Regions from separate parts of the Mesorhizobium sp. ES1-3 genome, predicted to be linked through region 2. Evidence: riboswitches for the same ligand, from Rfam matches in the RefSeq annotation. Region 2 holds a riboswitch; each other region holds the start of a gene.
The links. A riboswitch is a leader RNA that binds a small molecule or an ion and turns the genes downstream of it on or off. The one in region 2 is predicted to bind cobalamin.

Region 1: linked by a shared signal. The riboswitch ahead of bluB (5,6-dimethylbenzimidazole synthase) and the one ahead of LB536_RS08055 (aromatic ring-hydroxylating oxygenase subunit alpha) in region 2 are both predicted to bind cobalamin.
Region 3: linked by a shared signal. The riboswitch ahead of LB536_RS28800 (DUF1636 family protein) and the one ahead of LB536_RS08055 (aromatic ring-hydroxylating oxygenase subunit alpha) in region 2 are both predicted to bind cobalamin.

What each region holds. Positions count from the first base shown of each region.
Region 1 covers NZ_JAIUGW010000031.1:48,175-55,514, reverse strand. Annotated here, with positions in the region: gene LB536_RS28210 (TetR/AcrR family transcriptional regulator) at 1-450, shown strand, start outside; gene LB536_RS28205 (hypothetical protein) at 540-1,523, shown strand; partial or broken gene bluB (5,6-dimethylbenzimidazole synthase) at 1,691-2,197, opposite strand; cobalamin riboswitch at 2,369-2,548, opposite strand; gene LB536_RS28195 (histone deacetylase family protein) at 2,671-3,597, shown strand; gene LB536_RS28190 (exodeoxyribonuclease VII small subunit) at 3,601-3,852, shown strand; gene LB536_RS28185 (DUF2277 domain-containing protein) at 3,945-4,211, shown strand; gene LB536_RS28180 (pirin family protein) at 4,252-5,172, shown strand; gene dxs (1-deoxy-D-xylulose-5-phosphate synthase) at 5,243-7,180, shown strand; gene LB536_RS28170 (hypothetical protein) at 7,329-7,340, shown strand, end outside.
Region 2 covers NZ_JAIUGW010000004.1:165,277-172,616, forward strand. Annotated here, with positions in the region: gene LB536_RS08030 (alpha-glucosidase family protein) at 1-417, shown strand, start outside; gene LB536_RS08035 (ABC transporter ATP-binding protein) at 448-1,560, shown strand; gene LB536_RS08040 (DUF680 domain-containing protein) at 1,643-1,891, opposite strand; gene LB536_RS08045 (DUF680 domain-containing protein) at 1,958-2,164, opposite strand; gene LB536_RS08050 (DUF680 domain-containing protein) at 2,237-2,440, opposite strand; cobalamin riboswitch at 2,934-3,136, shown strand; gene LB536_RS08055 (aromatic ring-hydroxylating oxygenase subunit alpha) at 3,251-4,498, shown strand; gene LB536_RS08060 (hybrid-cluster NAD(P)-dependent oxidoreductase) at 4,519-5,619, shown strand; gene LB536_RS08065 (hypothetical protein) at 6,149-7,340, shown strand, end outside.
Region 3 covers NZ_JAIUGW010000033.1:29,553-36,892, forward strand. Annotated here, with positions in the region: gene nuoF (NADH-quinone oxidoreductase subunit NuoF) at 1-19, opposite strand, end outside; gene LB536_RS28770 (NADH-quinone oxidoreductase subunit E) at 30-1,301, opposite strand; gene LB536_RS28775 (NADH-quinone oxidoreductase subunit D) at 1,302-2,492, opposite strand; gene LB536_RS28780 (NADH-quinone oxidoreductase subunit C) at 2,502-3,107, opposite strand; gene LB536_RS28785 (NuoB/complex I 20 kDa subunit family protein) at 3,112-3,693, opposite strand; gene LB536_RS28790 (NADH-quinone oxidoreductase subunit A) at 3,684-4,049, opposite strand; gene LB536_RS28795 (winged helix-turn-helix domain-containing protein) at 4,380-5,579, shown strand; cobalamin riboswitch at 5,609-5,816, shown strand; gene LB536_RS28800 (DUF1636 family protein) at 5,854-6,282, shown strand; gene cobW (cobalamin biosynthesis protein CobW) at 6,284-7,321, shown strand.

The DNA.
Region 1 (7,340 bases), on a different contig from region 2:
GACAAGAAGGGACTGCTCGAGGCGGTTATCGCGCAAATCGATGCTGAGATGGCGGCGCGGGTGAACGAGGTCGCGTCGAGGGCGCCGACCCGCTGGCAGCATTTCGTCGACGAATGCACCACCTATATCGAGATGGCGCTCGAGCCGGAAATCCAGCGCATCATGTTCCGGGACGGTCCGGCGGTGCTGGGCGATCCGGCACAATGGTCGAATGCCAATGCCTGCGTCGGTTCAATGACCGATCATCTGACCGCGCTGCAAGAGGAGGGGGTGGTCGTGCCGGGCCTCGATCCGGAGACCGCGGCGCGGCTGATCAATGGGGCGAGCAGTCAGGCCGCGCAGCGGATCGCCAATTCGAACGATCCCGAAGCGACATCGAGGAAGGTGGTGGCCGCGTTCAAGCAATTGCTTGAAGGCCTGCTCGAGAAGCCGGAAGCGCGGCCAAACTGAGCCACCGTGGCCCTCCCGCCGCCGCCTGCAATTGACAATAGCCGGTTTGAGCGCATCCTCCACAGCCATCTCTGAGGGGAGATTCGGGCATGTGGGATTTCGATATCGGCAGGTCGGTGTCCATCATGATGCGGACCTGGCCCTTCATTGTCTTTCGCATGATCGTCTATTTCGGCATCACGCTGGCCTACATCATGGCCACCGGCACGGGCGCCTCCGTCGGCTATGGCGTCGGCCATATCTCCACCGATCCTGATGGACCGTTGTCCTTCGCCATGTGGGGTGGCGTGGTCGGTTTCGGCCTCGTCTCGATCGCCGTCTATTGGATCCGCGAATATATCCTTTACGTCGTCAAGGCGGGTCACATCGCCGTCATGGTTCATCTGATCGACGGCCATGACGTTCCCGACGGCCAGAACCAGATCGCCTACGCAAAAGAGATTGTGACCGAGCGTTTTGCCGAGGCGAACATCCTTTTCGTCGTCGACCAATTAGTCAAGGGCGCCATCCGCGCCATCACCGGCCTGCTCGGCGGCATCGCGGCTTTCCTGCCCATTCCGGGCCTGAGCGGCCTGGTCTCGTTCCTCAACACGGTGATCCGCCTGTCGCTGACCTATGTCGATGAGATCATTCTCGGCTACAACATCCGCATCAATTCGTCCTCGCCCTTCGAGACCGCGCGGCAAGGCGTCGTGCTCTACGCCCAGAATGGCAAGACCATGGTCAAGAACGCGGTCTGGCTGGCGGTCATCATGTGGGGCGTCTCCTTTGTCATCTTCCTGCTGATGCTGGCGCCGGCGGCCGCCATTCTTTACGTCATGCCCGGTCAGCTCGCCGGTTGGGCCTTCGTTCTGGCCATCGTCTTTGCCTGGGCCTTCAAGGCGGCGTTCATCGAGCCGTTCGCCATCGCCTGCCTGATGCAGGTCTATTTCAAGACCATCGAGGGCCAGGTGCCCGATGCCGCCTGGGACGCCCGGCTCGCCGAAGCCTCGTCGAAGTTCCGGGAACTCAAGGACAAGGCGCTCTCCACCTTCGACGGTTCGCACTGGGGTACGGCCGGCGCGACGCGCTGATCGGCGGGGTTTGCCGGCGCAGCGGCGACGGTGTCGAGGCGGGCCACCGTGGATTTGAGCGAGGCCTCACCCTGGCCGCAAAACGTCTCGCTCATGATCAGGTCTGGCAGCGGCAGCCGTCGGCCCCAGCCATGCGTTTCGAGGTCGGGTTTGGGCGCGAACTCGGAAACACGGCCAACGCAGAGATAGGCGATCGGCGTCACGTGGTCGGGGATGGATAGCAGGCTTTTCAGCGCTTGCGTCTCGATGATGCTGACCCAGCCGACGCCAACGCCCTCGGCACGCGCGGCCAGCCAGAAATTCTGCACCGCGCAGACCGTGCTGTAGAGATCCATTTCCGGATTGTGCCAGCGTCCCAGCGGCGAGCCTTTCGAACGCTCGCGGTCGCAGGTGATGCAGATGTTGAGCGCGCTTTCGCAAATGCCTTCGAGCTTGAGCTTGCGGTAGAGCGCCCGCCGGTCCGCCTCGATTGCCGGCAGTTCCTGTTCGCGGGCGGCCAAGAACAGGTCGCGCACCTCCCCCCGTCGCGCGGCATCGCGAATGACGATGAAATTCCAGGGCTGCATGAAGCCGACCGACGGCGCGTGATGGGCGGCAAGCAGCAGCCGCGCCAGCACCTCGTCGTCGATCGTCTCCGATGTAAAATGGCTACGCACGTCGCGCCGCGTGAACATGGCGCGGTAAACCGCGTCGCGCGCAATCTGGTCGAATCCATCGCCCATTGCAGCGGTCATATCTTCCGGCATCGCTTGTCCCCTTGCGATTGCAGCAGTTCAAATTTTCAGAGCGTACTTTGTGCGTCCAAGAGAACGCACGCCGCTCTGATATCATCCGCCTGACCATGCGGATGACGATGCCTGCCAGGCCGGTCTTCTGGCTCGGGATCAACCCACGTCCGGTGCCTTCCCGTCATCGACAGTGGCACTTACCGGCGCAGTCCCCCTCACAGCGTTGGGCACGCCACGGTATCAAACCGTGTTCCCGATTCTCCCGCTTTCGCGGGCACCAGGCAGTAGCGGCAGTCTTACGCCGAATGGCCGGCGACGCCAATGCCCGCAGCGACATGAATGGACGCAGGTTCGATTTTCCCCAGCGATCAGGCCGCAACGCATGGCCATCGCCGCGCCGGGGCACTAGATAGGGGGACATGGCCACTCGTCTCTACACGCACCCGATCTTTTTCGAACACATCACCCCGCCCGGTCACCCCGAGCGGCCCGACCGCCTGCGCGCCATCGAACGCGTGCTCGACGACGAAGCTTTCGCCGCGCTCGACCGCGTCGAGGCACCGCAAGGCGACGAGGCGACCATCCTTTACGCGCATCCCGCCGATTTCGTCGCGCGTGTCCGCGCCGCCATCCCCGACGAAGGCATTGCCCGCATCGATGCCGACACCACCGCCAGCCCGAAGAGCTGGCAGGCCGCGACCACGGCGATCGGCGCCGCCAACGCCGCCGTCGACGACGTCTTTGCGGGCCGCGCCGACAATGTCTTCGTCGCCGCCCGGCCGCCTGGGCACCATGCGGAAAAGACCACGGCCATGGGCTTCTGCTTCTTCAATACGGCGGCAATCGCTGCGCGCTATGCACAGAAGAAGCATGGCGCCGAGCGTGTCGCCGTCGTCGACTGGGACGTGCATCACGGCAACGGCACGCAGGATATTTTCTGGGACGATCCCTCGGTGCTCTATTGCTCGACACACCAGATGCCGCTCTATCCCGGCACCGGCGCGAAGAACGAGACCGGCGCTGGCAATATCGTCAACGCGCCGCTGGCGCCGCGGACCGGCAGCGAGGTGTTTCGCGATGCTTTCCTGTCGCGCGTGCTGCCGGCACTCGACAATTTCGCGCCCGACCTGATCATCATTTCGGCTGGCTTCGACGCGCACCATCGCGACCCGCTGGCGGAAATCAATCTGACCGAGGACGATTTCGACTGGGCGACCGGCCAGCTGATGCAGCGCGCCGCACGCCATGGCGGCAACCGGCTCGTCAGCCTGCTCGAGGGCGGCTACGATCTGCAGGGATTGGCATTTTCGGTCGCCGCCCATGTCGGGCGACTGATGAAAGGATGAATGATGACTGGTGAGATCAACGAAGACGTCAAGGCGATGAGCTTCGAACAGGCACTCGACGCTCTGGAGAAGATCGTCGATGATCTGGAGCGTGGCGACGTGCCGCTCGACCAGTCGATCCGGATCTACGAGCGCGGCGAGGCGCTGAAGATGCATTGCGACCGGTTGCTGAAGGCCGCTGAGGACAAGGTCGAGAAGATCAGGCTGTCGCGCGACGGCAAGCCGGTTGGAACCGAGCCGCTCGACGCGGACTAGGGAGCCGAGCAGCTTTACCGATTTTTGGACACGATCATGATCGAGGATACAGTTCGTCCCGATTGAAACGGACAAGAGGAGATACGGAAGCGATGTGCAGAAACATCAAGACCCTGTTCAATTTTGATCCGCCGGCAACCAATGACGAAGTCCGCGACGCGGCACTCCAGTTTGTCCGCAAGCTGAGCGGTACGACGCGGCCTTCCGCCAAGAACCAGCATGCATTTGATCACGCGGTCGACGCCATCGCGGCATCGGCACGCGAGCTTCTCGATTCGCTCGAAACCCACCAGCATCCGCGCAATCGCGAAGAGGTGGCGGCTAAACTAAGAGCAAAGGCGGCGATCCGGTTCGCCTGATATGCCCAAAGCGCCCACTGACCGCTGACCAGGAGAGTTCATGAGCTTCTTCCCGGGGAAAGACCCTGAGGCCGGCGATGCCTTCGCCAGCGACCAGATCGAGCTGATGGTCATCCCGAACGCCAAGGATATTGGCGGCTTCGAGGTGCGCCGCGCCTTGCCGACCGCCAAGCGGCGCCTGGTCGGGCCGTTCATCTTCTTCGATCGAATGGGTCCCGCCATCATGCGCGCCGGCCAGGCGCTCGACGTTCGTCCGCACCCGCATATCGGCCTGTCGACCGTAACCTATCTGTTCGACGGCAAGATCAGGCACCGCGATTCGCTCGGCACCGAAATGGTGATCGAGCCCGGCGACGTGAACCTGATGACCGCAGGCCGCGGCATCGTCCACTCCGAGCGCACGCCGCAGGAATTGCGCGGCGCGCCGATGTCGATCTCCGGCCTGCAGACGTGGCTGGCGCTGCCCGACGGCAAGGAAGAGGTGGCGCCGGTGTTCGAGAACACAGCTGCGCTGCGACTTCCAGAGATCGATGCCGAGGGCGTCAGCGGCCGTGTCGTCATCGGCGATTTCCAAGGATTGCGGTCTCCGGTGCGGGCGGATTCCGAAACGCTCTACGCTGATTTGCGGCTTGCGCCCGGTGCCAGCGTCAAGATCCCGGCCGATGCGGAAGAGCGCGCCATCTACACGCTGGAGGGCGAGGTCTCGATTTCAGGCGACGTCTTTCCGGCGGAACGGCTGCTGGTGTTCCGTCCCGGCGACGAGATCGTAATATCGTCGCCGACGGGTGCGCATTTCATGCTGTTCGGCGGTGCCTCGCTCGGTTCGAAGCGCTACATCTGGTGGAATTTCGTCTCTTCGTCCAAGGAGCGCATCGAACAGGCCAAGCAGGAATGGAAGACCGGCCGCTTCGATATCGTCCCCGGCGATGAGCAAGAATTCATTCCGCTGCCGGAAGGCTGAGCGGTGAGGGACTGACTATCCGTGTTACCGACACGCATTTACTTTCGGCGGCCGGCGGCCTATCCCGCCGATGAAAAGAAAGTCTGGACCCAACGTGAACGCAACGCTGCATACGCCGCTTCTCGACAAGGTTCGCGTCCCGGCCGACCTGCGCACGCTGGCCGAGAGCGAATTGCCGCAGCTGGCATCCGAGCTTCGGGCCGAACTGGTCGACGCCGTTTCCCGCACCGGGGGCCATCTCGGTGCCGGCCTTGGCGTGGTCGAACTGACGGTGGCGCTGCATTATGTCTTCAACACACCCGATGACCGGCTGATCTGGGATGTCGGCCACCAGGCCTATCCGCACAAGATCCTGACCGGACGCCGGGACCGCATCCGCACCTTGCGCCAGGAAGGCGGCTTGTCGGGCTTCACCCGCCGGGCCGAGAGCGAATACGACCCGTTCGGCGCCGCCCACTCCTCGACATCGATATCGGCGGGTCTCGGCATGGCCGCCGCCCGCGACCTTTCGGGTGGTCGCAACAATGTCATTTCAGTCATCGGCGACGGCGCCATGTCGGCCGGCATGGCCTATGAGGCGATGAACAATGCCGGCGCGCTCGATGCGCGCCTCATCGTCATCCTCAACGACAATGACATGTCGATCGCGCCGCCGACCGGCGCGATGAGCGCCTATCTGGCGCGCCTGGCTTCCGGAAAGGCCTATATCGGCTTGCGCGACTTCGGCAAGAAACTGACCTCCTATCTCGGCAAGCGGGCCGATCGGGCCATCACCCGGGCGGTCGAGCACGCGCGCGGCTATGTCACCGGCGGCACTTTGTTCGAGGAACTCGGCTTCTATCACATCGGCCCGATCGACGGCCACAATCTGGAGCATCTGATTCCGGTCCTGAAAAATGTCCGCGACAACGGCAAGGGTCCGGTGCTGATCCATGTCGTCACCCAGAAGGGCAAGGGCTATGCGCCGGCGGAAGCAGCCGCAGACAAATACCATGGCGTCAACAAATTCGACGTCATCACCGGCGCGCAGGCCAAGGCGCCGGCCAACGCGCCGGCCTACACCAAGGTGTTCGCCGAAAGCCTGATCCAGGAGGGCCGCGAGGACGATCGCATCGTCGCCGTCACCGCCGCCATGCCGAGCGGCACCGGCCTCGATCTGTTCGGCGAGGTGTTCCCGTCGAGGACCTTCGATGTCGGCATCGCCGAGCAGCATGCGGTGACCTTCGCCGCCGGCCTCGCGACGGAAGGCTACAAGCCGTTCGCGGCGATCTATTCGACTTTCCTGCAGCGCGCCTACGATCAGGTCGTCCATGACGTCGCGATCCAGAAACTGCCGGTGCGTTTCCCCATCGATCGCGCCGGCTTCGTCGGCGCCGACGGCGCCACCCACTGCGGCGCCTTCGACACCACCTTCCTGGCAAGCCTGCCGGGCTTTGTCGTGATGGCGGCGGCCGACGAAGCGGAACTGCGCCACATGGTGCGCACCGCCGCCAGCTATGACGATGGCCCGATCGCCTTCCGCTATCCGCGTGGCAACGGGGTCGGCGTCGACATGCCCGAGCGCGGCTCGGTTCTCGAGATCGGCAAAGGCCGCATCGTCCGGGAAGGCAGCAAGGTTGCCCTGCTGTCCTTCGGCACGAGGCTGCAGGATTGCCTTGCCGCCGCCGAGGAACTCGGCGCGGCCGGGCTTTCCACCACGGTCGCCGATGCCCGCTTCGCCAAGCCGCTCGACCAGGATCTGATCCGGCGGCTGGCCCGCTCGCACGAGGTCCTGGTGACGGTGGAGGAGGGCGCTATCGGCGGCTTCGCCAGCCATGTGCTGCAGTTCCTTGCCCATGAAGGATTGCTGGAGAACGGCCTGAAGGTACGCCCGCTGGTTCTGCCCGACGCCTTCACCGACCACGCCAAGCCGGAGAAGATGTATGCCGATGCCGGTCTCGACGCCGCCGGGATCGTGCGCACCGTTTTCACGGCCCTCGGCCAAACAGTCCGCGCCCAGCGCGCCTGAATCAAAACCTCAACAGCTTGAATCAGTTTGCCGGCTTGATGCCGTAACGCACTGTTAACGCAGCCGTTTGGCGTTTCGCTTACCGTGTCCCTTGGCGGTTTTTCAACTGCGCCCTGCTAGATCACTGCCAGGCAGGGAGACAACAACAATGAAGACGCTT
Region 2 (7,340 bases):
GGCTGCCGCACGCCCATGGTATGGGATGGCAGCGCCAGGAATGGCGGCTTCTCCCAGGCAAAGCCCTGGCTGCCGGTGCCAGCCAAGCATCTGTCAAAGGCGGTCAACGTGCAGCACGGTGACCAAACCTCGCTCCTCGAGCATTACCGGCGCTTTCTCGCCTTCCGCCGCGCCCATCCGGCACTGGCCAAGGGCGACATCACCTTCATCGAAAGCCAGGGCGACACCATCGCTTTCACCCGCCGGGCGGGCAATGAGGAGGTCGTCTGCGTCTTCAATCTGGCTGCCGCGCCGGCGAAGGTTGACCTCGGCAACCGAACCCTGCAACCTTTGGCGGGACACGGGTTTTCCGGGCAGGCAAGCACCGGTTCGGTCGAGCTCGGCGGTTACGGCGCCTGGTTCGGGCGCATAGGCTGAAACATCCGAGGAATCACTGGGAGGAAACCAATGGCCGATGTCAATTTGAGGCAAGTGAAGAAGTCCTACGGCAATCTCAACATTCTCCACGGCATCGACCTCGACATCAAATCGGGCGAGTTCATCGTCTTCGTCGGTCCGTCGGGCTGCGGCAAGTCGACCTTGCTGCGCTCGATCGCCGGGCTCGAGGAGATCACGGCGGGTGAACTCAGGATCGACGGCCAGGTGGTCAACGACGTGCCGCCGTCGAAGCGCGGCATCGCCATGGTGTTCCAGTCCTACGCGCTCTATCCGCACATGACCGTCTACGACAACATGGCCTTCTCGATGAAGATCGGCAAGGAAAGCAAGGCCGAGATCGACAAGCGGGTGCGGCAGGCAGCCGAGATCCTGCAGCTGACCAAATATCTCGACCGCCTGCCCAAGGCGATGTCGGGCGGCCAGCGCCAGCGTGTCGCCATCGGCCGCGCCATCGTGCGCAATCCGAAAGTGTTCCTGTTCGACGAGCCGCTGTCGAACCTTGACGCGGCACTGCGCGTCGCCACGCGCATCGAGATCGCCAAGCTCAAGGAATCCATGCCCAACACGACCATGATCTACGTCACGCACGACCAGGTCGAGGCGATGACGCTGGCCGACCGCATCGTCGTGCTCAAGGACGGCCACATCGAGCAGGTCGGCACGCCGATGGAGCTCTACAAGAACCCCGGCAACCTCTTCGTCGCCCAGTTCATCGGCTCGCCGGCCATGAACATCCTGCCGGCGACGGTCGACAAGACGGGCAACCCAACCATCATCAGCCATGTCGGCGGACGCAAGGCGACGGTACCGATCGCGACGCCTGCCTCGGCAAAGGGAGCGGCGGTCAGCTTCGGCGTGCGGCCGGAAGATCTCGCGATCGCCAGTGGTAGCGACTATCTGTTCGAGGGGACGGTCGATTATCTCGAGCAGCTCGGCGAGGTCCAGCTGGTCTATATCGACATCGGCCGGGCCGACCTGCCGCTGGTGACCAAGTTGCCGGGCAATGTCGAGGTCAAGCGCGGCTCGACGTTGCGGCTGACCGCCAATGCCGGCGACCTTCATATCTTCGATGCCGACGGTCGCTCCTTTGCCTTGCACGAAGTCGAAGCAAAGGCGGCCTGAGACCAACTGTTCTCGACGACGCAAAAAGAGCGGCGGGCATGGCCCGCCGCTCTTCTTTGTCTATGTCTAAGGTCCGGATCTGTTAGTTGTTGCCGAACAGATTGCGATCGGCACCCTGATGCGCCGGCTTCTGCACGTCGCCGGACGAATTGAGCAGCTTGTAGACGGGCGAGTCGCTGTTGCGGATCGAACCCGTATGCGACGTGTCGACATTGACGGTCGACGACGCAGTGGGCTGATTGGCGCCATTGGAGCCATAGTTGTCGCTGCCGGCGAAGGCGTTGCCGGAGAGGGCCAGAACGGCGGCGGCAGCAATGAGGATCTTGTTCATTTTAAGTACTCCTGATTTCTTGAATTCCACGAGCGGCGGGCTAGCCCGCCGCTCGTGGACGGGCCGTTAACGGCCGAAGAGGTTGCGATCGCTGCCCTGCTGGGCAGGCGCCTGCGTGGCCGAAGCCGACTTGCCGATCGACGCTGTGTTCGAGTTGTCGGTCGAAGTGACAGCGGCCTGGTCGGCGCCGCTCGAACCGTAATTGTCACTGCCGGCGAAGGCGCTGCCGGAGAGGGCCAGGACGGCGGCGGCAGCAATGAGGATCTTGTTCATTTTAAGTACTCCTGAATTTGTGGCATCCACCGGCGCGGCAGGGTCGCCCCGCCGCGTGCCGGGGATCGGCAGTTAGTTGTTGCCGAAGCGTTTGTGGTCGGCGCCCGTCACAGGCGCATGAGCAGCCGGCTCCGACTTGCCGGTCGAAGCGGTGTACGAGCTGTCCACGGCTGCTGCGGGCTGATTGGCGCCGTTCGAACCGTAATTGTCGCTACCAGCGAAGGCGCTGCCGGAAATCGCCAGAAGGGCGGCGGCAGTGAGAACAATCTTTTTCATTTTGGGTACTCCAGTATTTTTCCGTCCGTCTAGCGGCGTGTCTTGGGATTAAAATCGCGTCGTTCGGACAGCCCCGATGTGGGAGAGCCCCCCGGCCGTTTCCAATCACGAAGTTGTTCAGCGTGGACCATGACTCCACCACTTGAAATTGTACCAGGGCTTTCCACATCCGCTCTTTTTCTTCGTGATATCAATTGGTTATCTAACTCCAACGCCTCGATCATCAACTGTGTCGGAGGCTCGGCGTTCACACCGTCTTGCACGCACCGTCAACAGAAACGAACCGTTCGGTTCGATTTTAGACTCTGCTAATAGTCACTTTTTGAAACCGTTAACCTTCTCGCCCGCGGCAAAGGGGTCGAAAACGGTGCCGGCGCGTCTGGCGACGGAGGTCGATTCCAACGGCTACGACCCTGTCCCGACGATCCAGCGTGCGTGTCGCGCCGCATGGATGCGATGTCGCTTTCGTGCCGATGTCGCAAAGCCTGCCGTGATTAGATCAGACATCTCAGGTGCCGCTGCGTGACGATGGAGCGGAGAATTGGGAAGCCGGTCAGATTCCGGCGCTGCCCCCGCAACGGTGGTGGAGTTCAAGTCGCAACGGGAGACCACTGGGCGAAGGCCTGGGAAGGTGTCGCGATGGTCCGCAAGGACAACTCCAGAGCCCGGAAACCAGCCCGAGATGGCTAGAACTCGACTGATCGCGGTGGGCGGTCAAGAGGCGGATGGTGTTTGTCCGGCTTTTCGCCGATCTGCGTCCAGTCCTTCCTCAATCACCACCAGTTCAGTCCTTGAAACTGAGGACAGGACATGGACGCGCGCAACGACATGCTGAGGCTCTTGAACAGCCGCAAACAAGGCTTTTCGCTGGAACAGCCCTTTTACACCGACCCGGACTACTTCAAGCTGGACATGGAGCTGATCTGGTATCGCGACTGGCTGTTCATCGGCCATGATTGCGAATTGCCCAAGCCGGGCAGCTTCATCACCGTGCAGATCGGCGATTATCCGGTCGTGCTGGTGCGCGATCAGCAGGGCAAGATCAACGCCTTCCATAATTCCTGCCGCCATCGCGGCAGCCGCGTCTGCAACACCGACAAGGGCATGGCCGCCAAACTGGTCTGTCCCTATCACCAGTGGACCTACGAGCTCGACGGCCGGCTGCTGTTCGCCCGCCAGATGGCCGATGGGTTCGACAAGAGCCAGTTCGGGCTGAAGCCGGTCGCCTGCGAAAGCGTCGCCGGCTATGTCTTCATCTGCCTGGCCAAGGAGCCCGCCGACTTCGCGCCGATGCGGGCGATGATCGAGCCCTATCTGAAGCCGCACCGGCTCAGCGAGGCCAAGATCGCCTTCGAGAGCACGATCATCGAGAAGGGCAACTGGAAGCTGGTCTGGGAAAACAACCGCGAATGCTATCATTGTGCGGGCAATCATCCGGAGCTGTGCAAGACCTTCCCGGAAGCACCGACCGTGACCGGCGTGCAAGGGGCCGACAGCGATCCGGAGATGCTGGCGCACTGGGCGAAATGCGAGGCTGCTGGCCTACCCAGCAAATTCCGCATCGACCCGGCCGGGCAATACCGCGCCACCCGCGCGCCGCTGCTGCGCGATGCCCAGAGCTACACGATGACCGGCAATCGGGCGGTGAAGAAGAACCTGTCCGACAGCGTTTCGGCCGACCGGATCGGCACGCTGATGCACTATCACTACCCGACAACCTGGAATCATATCCTCATCGACCATGCCGTCACCTTCCGCGTGCTGCCGGTCAGCGCCACGGAGACGGCGGTGACGACCAAATGGCTGGTACACAAGGATGCGGTCGAGGGCGTCGACTACGATCTCGCCGAACTCACCCATGTCTGGACCGAAACCAACGACCAGGATCGCCGCATCGTCGAAGAGAACGCCTTCGGTATCCTATCGCCCGCTTACGAGCCCGGCCCCTATTCCGAGCTGCATGAGGGCGGTGTGATCCAGTTCGTCGACTGGTATGCCCGCTTCATCGGACCGCGCCTTGCCGAAGGTGGCCGGCCCGCGCTGCGCAGCGTCGCATGAGAGGCTGAGGGATGAATGCGATGACCGACCTTGGCCTTTATCGTCATCTCGACCAGATGGCGCCCTGGAACGACAGGCTGCAGGTGCTGGAAGTGATCGGCGTCAGCGACGAGGCGCCGGACGTGAAGACCTTCACCTTCCGGTCCGACAACCAGACCTGGTTCCGCTACAAGCCAGGCCAGTTCGTGACGCTGGAACTGCCGACGCCGGACGGACCGCTGATGCGTACCTATACGCTGTCGTCCTCGCCGTCGCGGCCGTTCTCGATCGCGGTGACGGTGAAGGCGCAGGCGGGCAGCGTCGGCACACGCTGGATGTTCGATCACCTGGCGCCGGGCTCGCACGTCAAGGCCTATGGACCAGGCGGCGACTTTTCACTGCACAGCCATCCGGCGGCAAAGTATCTGTTCGTCTCGGCCGGTTCCGGCGTGACGCCGATGATGTCGATGCTGCGCTGGCTGAACGACTGCGCGCCATGGACCGATGTCGGCTTCGTCAACTGCGCGCGGCGCCCGGAAGAGATCATCTTTCGCAAGGAGCTCGAGCTGCTCGGTGGCCATATGCCGGGCCTGTCGCTCGGCTTCATGATCGAGGAGCGGTCGAGCCGCGAGGGCTGGTACGGCCATATGGGCCGCATCGACGCCATCCGGCTGCCGCTCCTGGCACCCGATTTCCGCGAACGCGAAATCTTCTGCTGCGGCCCAGATCCCTTCATGCGCGCCGTGCGCGGCATGCTGGAAGCCGCCGGCTTCGACATGACAAAGTACCATCAGGAGAGCTTTGCCGCACCGACCGTGGAGGAAATCCCGGCGCCGTTCGCGGCGCCGGCGCAGGACGGTGTGGCTATCCCCGTCGAAGCCGCGACGCCGATCCGATTCGCGCTTTCGGATGTCGACGCCGAATGCGTCGCCGGCCAGACCGTGCTGCAGACGGCGCGTGCCTCGGGCGTGCGGATACCGGCGGCCTGCGAATTCGGCCTGTGCGGAACCTGCAAGGTGAAGAAAGTCTCCGGCAGCGTCGAGATGAGCCACAATGGCGGCATCCTCGATCATGAGGTCGACGATGGCTTCATCCTGGCCTGTTGTTCCAGGCCATTGTCGGCGCTGGAAATCGAGGCTTGATACCGAACTGATCGCAGAAATGGTCGGCACCTTGCCGGCACAGCTTGCCTTGCCGGGATATCGTTTTCGAATCCTTCGATGGCGAGGCCGTGGTGCTCAACCTTGCCAATGGCAAATATTTCGGCCGTCGCGGCAGTTCCGCCAATGGGACGATCAGGCGACGGTCGCCGCCTATGGCGCATTGCCTTTCCAGCTTGTCTCGGCGGAATTCTTGCTCATTGGCTGATAACGGGAAGGCGCCACGATGCGCGATTAACAGCCCTTTAGGTAATCCCCGCTAGCTTTCAGGGTCAGTTCCAGCGATTTCGGGGGCAGCGGGTGATCGATGTGAGCACTGCCGTGGGGCGAGTGACCCGGCACCGGTGGCACCTATCTCGATGCTGCTTGATACGCTGGGCGCGACCGCACGATCGGCTTCTGCTTTCGACCACATCGGCTCGGGTTCCTCAATTACAGAGGCAGGCGTAGCTGTGCTCCCAGGATTTCGTCGTTCTGCGTAAAAGTGATGTTTGTTGGAGCGGTCCCGAGCGTGGCAAATGTAAGAAACATCAATACCGCGACTGGCTTTGCGTCTTCGATCGGAAGCTTGTCAGCGGTCTGGCTTGTTGCGACCGTGGTGGTGTTCTCGCTTTTTATGCCATGGGCAGCCGGCGACAATACCGATGTTAGCTGGCTCATTCTTATCTGCGAAAAGGTTCTTGATGGCCAGAAGCTCTATGTCGATATTCTAGAAACCAATCCACCTTTTTCCGTCGCCCTCTATATTGGGCCGGTATGGCTGTCTCAAAGGTTCGGCATTTCGCCGGAATCGGCGATTGAATTCTTTATTTATATGGTTTTTTTCGTTTCAATTGCGCTGTCGGCGGTCGTCATCGAGCGAAGCCGAATTTTCGTCGATGTGAAGACGCAATGGATATATCCCGCGCTAGCGGTTTTGCTTCTCATCATGCCCGGTAATGTTTTCGGCCAGCGCGAGCACATTGGCACGATGTTGTTCATGCCGATGCTGTTCCTGATGATGTGGCGGATTGAACCCCGTGCGGCTGCATCGGTTCCACTTAGCCTTGCCGTGGCGGTCGGCCTAGCGGGAAGTGTGCTGGTTCTGGTCAAACCACATTGGGCAGCTGGCATCGTACTGCCCTATCTCTTTATCGCTTGGCGCAAACGCTCGGCAATGGCGTGCTTGACTGCCGAAAACGTCGTCATCTTCACAGTTTGCGCTGCCTATCTCGTCAGCGTGTATATATGGTTTCCCGAATTTCTTGGCGCCTTCCTACAATTGCTGCTACGCTACTATGTCAGCCTGCGAGCCAACGTAAACATTTTCGCCGCATTGCCGACTTTTACGGTCTTTGTCGTTTTCGCGGTCTTCCAGATGCGTAGATCAGTCTGGCGAGACGACGTTGCGCTGGCGGTGGCGAGTGCCGCTGGCTTCTTCGTCTCCATGCTTTACCTGGGAAAATACTGGCCCAATCACCAGTATCCTTATCAGGCTACGTTGCTGGTCGCGATGCTACTGGCAGTGGCATCGCGATGGAGAATGGCGCTTGGTCTTACAAATACAGAGGCTGCTTCCGAGGTAGCCAGCGTCAGGCTCCACGCCGCAGCCGCGCTGGCTGTGATCGTTGCACTTTCGGTGATGCACCACCAGTCTTACCAGTTGCCTGAGAAAAGCCTGGTCGATGCCATCAAGAGCCGTTATGCCTCGCCTTCGGTCGTCC
Region 3 (7,340 bases), on a different contig from region 2:
GGTCTTTGTCCTGAAGCATTTTTCGTCCCTCAGACCGGCTTCTTGCCGAAGACGCGGATGTATTCGGCGACGCCGCCCTTGGCGAGCGCCTTGGCTTGGCGGACCCAGTCGTCGCGGTCGATGCGGCCCTGGAAGGAGAGATAGCCGTCGACCCACTCGCGTTCGGCCTTCTTCCACGACGCGACCTGCGCGAAGGTGAAGATGCCTAGCGTGTGCAGGATACCCTCGATCTTCGGGCCGACCCCGGAGATCAGCTTGAGATCGTCGACCGCGGCCGGCCTGTCGATACCGGCCGGGCGATTCTTGTCCTCCAGCGACGGCTTTGCGGCTCGCACCTTGGCTTCCGGCGCCTTGAATGCCGATGCCGGTTCGGCCCTGACCGTCGGTCCACTGCGCTGCTTGGAGACCTTCTCGACTTCCGGCGCTGCCTTGTTGGCATTGGCGGCCGAATGCAGCGGCGCAGCAACGCTCGCCGCCTTCTCCGTCGCCGGCGCCACCTTGGCTTTTGAAGGCGTCTTCAATACCGGGCTGGTCTCGGGCGTATCGGTTTTCGGCTTGCTGGCATTGGACGGCGCGACAGGGGCGGCTGCCCTTGCCGGCACCGGCGCGGCGATGATCGCGTCGGGCGCTGCCTTGGCGGCCTTGGCCGCTTCCCGGGCTTCCCGGTCGCGGGTCGACTTGAGGATCGCCTTTTCGCTCTTCAGCGTCGTCAAACCGGAGGCCGGCTCCGAGCCGGTACGGCCGTTCTGCGGTCCCGGCGTCACCGAAGCTCCCTTGCCCGCGTCGTAGAGATCGATGATTTCGGCCAGACGCTCGGGTGTCAGATCCTCGAACGTATCCTTGAACACCATGACCATCGGTGCATTGACGCAGGCGCCGAGGCACTCGACCTCCTCCCACGACAAGGTGCCCTTGTCATTGGTGTGGAACTGATCGTGATGGATTTTCGAGCGGCATACATCCATCAGCGCTTCCGAGCCGCGCAGCATGCAGGGCGTGGTGCCGCAAACCTGGATGTGCGCACGGGTACCAACGGGATTCAACTGGTACTGCGTGTAGAAGGTCGCGACCTCGAGCCCCCGAATACGCGGCATGCCGAGCATGTCGGAGATGGTCTCGATCGCCGCCTTGGTGACCCAGCCTTCCTGCTCCTGCGCAATCATCAGCAAAGGAATGATCGCCGACTGCTCGCGGCCCTTCGGGTACTTCTTGATCCATTGCTTGGCAGCCGCCGCGTTCGCCTTGTTGAAGGCGAAGGAGGCTGGCTGGACGCTGGCTTCTGCGAGACGGCGGACTGACATTTAGCGATCGACCTCACCAAACACGATGTCGAGGGAGCCGAGAACGGCGGTGACGTCGGCCAGCATGTGGCCGCGGCACAGGAAATCCATGGCTTGCAGATGCGCAAAACCGGGGGCGCGCAGCTTGCAGCGGTAGGGCTTGTTGGTGCCGTCCGAGACCAGATAGACGCCGAACTCCCCCTTCGGCGCCTCGACCGCCGCATAGACCTCGCCGGCCGGCACGCGGTAGCCTTCGGTATAAAGCTTGAAATGATGTATCAGCGCTTCCATCGAGCGCTTCATCGCCGCGCGCTTGGGTGGCACCACCTTGCCGTCGAGGTTCGACACCGGGCCGGTGCTTTCCTTGCCGAGCAGCAGGTCGACGCACTGGCGCATGATCCGTGCCGACTGGCGCATTTCTTCCATGCGCAAGAGATAACGGTCGAAGCAGTCGCCGTTCTTGCCGATCGGGATGTCGAAATCCATCTCGGAGTAGCACTCATAGGGCTGCGACTTGCGCAGGTCCCACGGCGAGCCCGAGCCACGCACCATGACGCCCGAGAAGCCCCAGGCCCAGGCGTCGGCCAGCGAAACGATGCCGATATCGACATTGCGCTGCTTGAAGATACGGTTGCCGGTGAGCAGCTTGTCGAGATCGTCGAGCGATTTCAGGAACGGGTCGATCCATTTGCCGATGTCCTCGACCAGCTGCCGCGGCAGATCCTGGTGGACACCGCCGGGCCGGAAATAGGCCGCATGCATGCGCGAGCCCGAGGCGCGCTCATAGAACACCATCAGCTTTTCGCGCTCGACGAAGCCCCACAGCGGCGGCGTCAGCGCGCCGACGTCCATCGCCTGCGTCGTCACATTGAGGATGTGCGACATGATGCGGCCGATTTCGCAATAGAGCACGCGGATCAGTTGGCCGCGCCTCGGCACCTCGATCCCGAGCAGGCGCTCGGCGGCGAGCGCGAAGGCGTGCTCCTGGTTCATCGGCGCGCAATAGTCGAGCCGATCGAGATAAGGCACCGCCTGCAGATAGGTTTTTGCCTCGATCAGCTTTTCCGTACCGCGATGCAGCAGGCCGATATGCGGATCGACGCGGTCGACGACTTCGCCGTCGAGCTCCAGAACAAGGCGCAAAACGCCATGCGCGGCAGGATGCTGCGGGCCGAAATTGATGTTGAAGTTGCGGACGGAGGTTTCAGCCATTCTGGCGCCTCAATTCGTCTTGGCTTTTTCGTCCCCGGGGAGAACGTAGTCGGTTCCCTCCCACGGGCTCAAAAAGTCAAAGTTCCTGAATTCCTGCTTCAGTTCCACAGGCTCGTAGATGACGCGCTTGGCCTCGTCGTCGTAGCGCACTTCGACGAACCCGGTCAGCGGGAAATCCTTGCGCAGCGGATGGCCTTCGAAACCGTAGTCGGTCAGCAGGCGGCGCAGATCGGGGTGGCCCGAAAACAGCACGCCATAGAGATCGTAGGTCTCGCGCTCGAACCAGTCGGCGCCGGGATAGATGCCGGTGATCGACGGCACCATCGTCTCCTCGTCGGCCTGCACCTTGACGCGGATGCGCACATTCTGTTTCGGCGACAACAGGTGATAGACGACGTCGAAGCGCTTGGCCCGCGACGGATAGTCGGCGCCGCAGACATCGATGATCGATATGAACTGGCAGCGCGCATCGTCGCGCAGGAAAGTCATCACTTCGACCAGATCGCCCGGCTCGACCTGGACGGTGAGCTCGCCATAGGCGAGCACCGCATCGCCGAAGCGGCCAGGCAGCTTCTCGCCGAGATAGGTCGACAGTTCGCTAAGGGATGCGGCCATTGATTTACCGTTCGATCGTGCCGGTGCGGCGGATCTTCTTCTGCAGGAGAAGAATGCCGTAGAGCAGGGCTTCGGCGCTCGGCGGGCAGCCGGGCACATAGATGTCGACGGGCACGACGCGGTCGCAGCCACGCACCACCGAATAGGAATAATGATAATAGCCGCCGCCATTGGCGCAGGAGCCCATCGAGATGACGTAGCGCGGCTCCGGCATCTGGTCGTAGACCTTGCGCAGCGCCGGCGCCATCTTGTTGGTTAGCGTGCCGGCCACGATCATGATGTCGGACTGGCGCGGAGACGCGCGCGGCGCGACGCCGAACCGCTCCGAATCGTAGCGCGGCATCGAGGTGTGGATCATCTCGACCGCGCAGCACGCCAGGCCGAAGGTCATGAACATCAGCGAGCCGCTGCGCGCCCAGGTGATCAGCGCCTCGGTCGAGGTGACCAGAAAACCCTTGTCGGCAAGCTCGTTGTTGATTTCGAGGAAGAAGGGATCGTCCTGCCCCACCGGCTTGCCGGTATTGGGATCGATGATACCCTTGGGCTTCGGCGCGACGAGGGTGCCTGAACTGTCGTTCAATCCCATTCCAGCGCTCCTTTTTTCCATTCATAGGCAAAGCCGATTGTCAGCACTGCCAAAAACACCATCATCGACCAGAAACCGAGCATGCCGATCTTCGAGAAGGACACCGCCCAGGGAAACAGGAAGGCTACTTCGAGATCGAAGATGATGAACAGGATCGACACCAGGTAGAAACGGATGTCGAACTTCATGCGGGCGTCGTCGAACGAGTTGAATCCGCATTCATAGGCGGACAGCTTCTCGGGATCCGGGTTGCGGTAGGCTACCAGGAACGGCGCCGCGAGCAGCGCCAGGCCGACCACCAGCGCCACGCCGATAAACAGGACGATGGGCAGGTACGAACTGAGGAGTGCGTTCATGCAGCGGCTTTCCGTTGGCGCCAATCCACGTTGATTACAGCACCGGACCTTATTGCGGAAGCGTGACAGATTAACCGCTGAACCGTTTTAAGGAGCCTATGCTGCAACGCGGCGAGGGTTAGCGCAGCACTTCCAGCGAAGCAAGTCAAACCTTGTTCAAAACACCGAGCTGGACGGCAATCCGGGAGAAACTGGTCCCATACGCTCCTGTTTGATTTCCTTCGTCTTTTACTCCACTTTTCTCTCCTGACAAGGTTGCCGCCAAAACCCTGCTAGCATGGACAGGAATCACCCCGCAACGCCAGACAGGTCCACCAGAGACGCATCCGCATGAAGGAAAAGATCTCGCTTGCCGCCGCCCGGCGCATCGCGCTCGCCGCTCAGGGATTTCTCGATCCCCGCCCCGCCGGCACGCCCGACCGCCGCCACTTCGCCCGCGTTCTGTCTCGCACCGGCCTGCTGCAGATCGATTCCGTCAGTGCGGTGGTTCGCGCCCATTACATGCCCCTCTATTCGCGTCTTGGCCCCTATCCCCTCGCTTTGCTCGACAATGCCGCCGTGACGCGAAAGCGCACTGTGTTCGAATACTGGGCGCACGAGGCCTCGTTCCTGCCCGTCGAGACCTACCCGCTGATGCGCTGGCGCATGCAGCGCGCCGAGCAAGGCGATGAAATGTATCTGGGGCTGGCCAAATGGGGCCGCGAGCACGCCCCCTATATAGAAGAGATCTACCGCGAGGTCGTGGCACGCGGCCCGATCGCCGCTTCCGCGCTGGAAGGCCAGAAAGGCTCCGGCGGCTGGTGGGGCTGGAGCCACGCCAAGCACGCCTTCGAATGGCTGTTCTGGGCCGGGCGCATCACCACCGCGCACCGGCGCGGCTTCGAGCGCTTCTACGACCTGCCGGAGCGCGTGCTGCCGCAGGCGATCCTCGACCTGCCGGTACCGACCGCCGAGGATGCACATCGCGAATTGCTGCGCATCTCCGCCCGCGCCCATGGCGTGGCGACATCGGGCGACCTGCGCGATTATTTTCGACTCTCCCCCGCCGACATGAAAGGCCGCCTGGAGGAACTGGTCGAGACCGGCGAGTTGCTGCCGGTCCGTGTCGAGGGCTGGGACAAGCCGGCTTACCTTCATAGGGACGCGCGCTTGCCACGCAAGATCGAGGCCCGCGCCCTGCTGGCGCCGTTCGATCCGGTCGTCTTCGAGCGCTCGCGCAGCGAGCGGCTGTTCGATTTCCGCTACCGCATCGAGATCTACACCCCGGCCGACAAGCGCCAATATGGCTACTATGTCCTGCCCTTCCTGCTCGGCGACAGGATCGTGGCGCGCGTCGACCTCAAGGCCGACCGGCCGGCAAGTGTCCTGCGTGTCCATGCCGCCTACGCCGAGCCCGGCGCACCGCCCGAAACCGCCGCTCAGCTCTCCGAGGAATTGAAGCAGATGCAGGGCTGGCTTGGCCTCGAACGCATCGAAGTGACGCCCGCCGGCGACCTGGGCCCGGCGCTGTCCGACATCGCGGTGTCGTAAGCTCGCGTTGACACCACTGCCCGCAAGAGCCTAAATCCAATCCAGACGGTCTCCTCTCGGCAAAGGGAGGAGCCAAGAGGGAATGCGGTGCGGGATTGAAAATCCCAAATCCGCGGCTGTCCCCGCAACTGTGAGCGAAGAGCCAAGGCCGAAAGCCACTGGGATTGTCCCGGGAAGGCGGCTACCCAAGGCGATGACCCGCGAGCCAGGAGACCTGCCGTCTGGAATGCAAGTATCCGATCGCCCGGCGGGTTTTCCGGGCAAGGAGCCTGATTTGGATCGCGACAGCAGTTTTTCGGCTGAAACAACGGACATTTCGTCCGGCGGGGATGAAGACCTGGCCGGCATCACTGTCATCGTCTGCGCCTCCTGTCGCGACGAGACCGGCTCCGATGCTCATCCCCGGGCCGGCGAACTCTTGGCTGAAGATACGCGCCAAGCCGCCTCGGGCGACAACATCCGCATCCGCACCGTCGAATGCCTCGGCAATTGCAAGCGCCGGCTGAGCGCCGCGATCCTGCGCGACGGATGCTGGAGCTATGTGTTTGGCGATCTGACCCCGACCAGCGGCGCCGATCTCGTCACCGGCGCGAAACTCTTCGCCACATCCAGCGACGGCCTCATTCCCTGGCGGGGCCGGCCCGATAGCCTCAAACGCGGCCTCGTTGCCCGCATCCCTCCCCTCGACATACTGAAAGACTGATATGACCGCATCCGTTTCCCGCGTTCCCTGCACCGTCGTCACCGGCTTCCTCGGCGCCGGCAAGACGACCCTTGTCCGCCATCTCCTGGAAAACGCTGGCGGTAAGCGTATCGCGATCATCGTCAACGAGTTCGGCGACATCGGCATCGACGGCGAAATCCTCAAGGGCTGCGGCATCGATACCTGCCCCGAGGAAAACATCGTCGAGCTGGCCAATGGCTGCATCTGCTGCACCGTCGCCGACGATTTCGTGCCGGCGCTCGACCAGATCCTGTCCCTGACGCCGAAGGTCGACCATATCCTGATCGAAACCTCGGGCCTCGCTCTGCCCAAGCCGCTGGTCCAGGCTTTCCAGTGGCCGACAGTGAAGAGCCGGGTGACCGTCGATGGCGTCATCGCCGTGGTCGACGGTCCCGCACTTGCCGAAGGCCGGGTTGCCAACGACATGGAAGCCCTGCAGGCACAGCGCGCCGGGGATGAAAGCCTCGACCATGATGATCCGGTCGAGGAGGTGTTCGAGGATCAGATCGCCTGCGCCGATCTGATCATCCTGTCGAAGAGCGACCTGATGGACGCCGACGGCTCGGCCCGCGCCAACAGCATCATCGGCGAACACTCAGCCCGCGCCGTGAAGATCGTGCCGACGTCTCATGGCAAGGTCGATCCCTCGGTGCTGCTCGGCCTCGGTCTCGCCGTCGAGGACGATATCGAGAACCGCAAATCCCATCATGACGGCGCGTTCGACCACGAGCATGACGACTTCGACACGTTCATCGTCGACATTCCCTCGATCGCCAATCCCGACGAGCTGGCAAAGCGCGTCGCCGCGGCCGCCGAACAGGAAAACGTGCTGCGGGTGAAAGGCTTCGTCGAAGTCGGCGGCAAACCGATGCGGCTCCTGCTGCAGGCCGTCGGCCCGCGCGTCAATCATTACTATGACCGCGCCTGGAGCGCCGAGGACGACCGCCGTTCGCGCCTGGTCGTCATCGGCCTCAAGGGGCTGAACCGTCCGGCGATCGAACGTATCCTCGCCGGCTGATTTTCAGGCACAGGCCGCG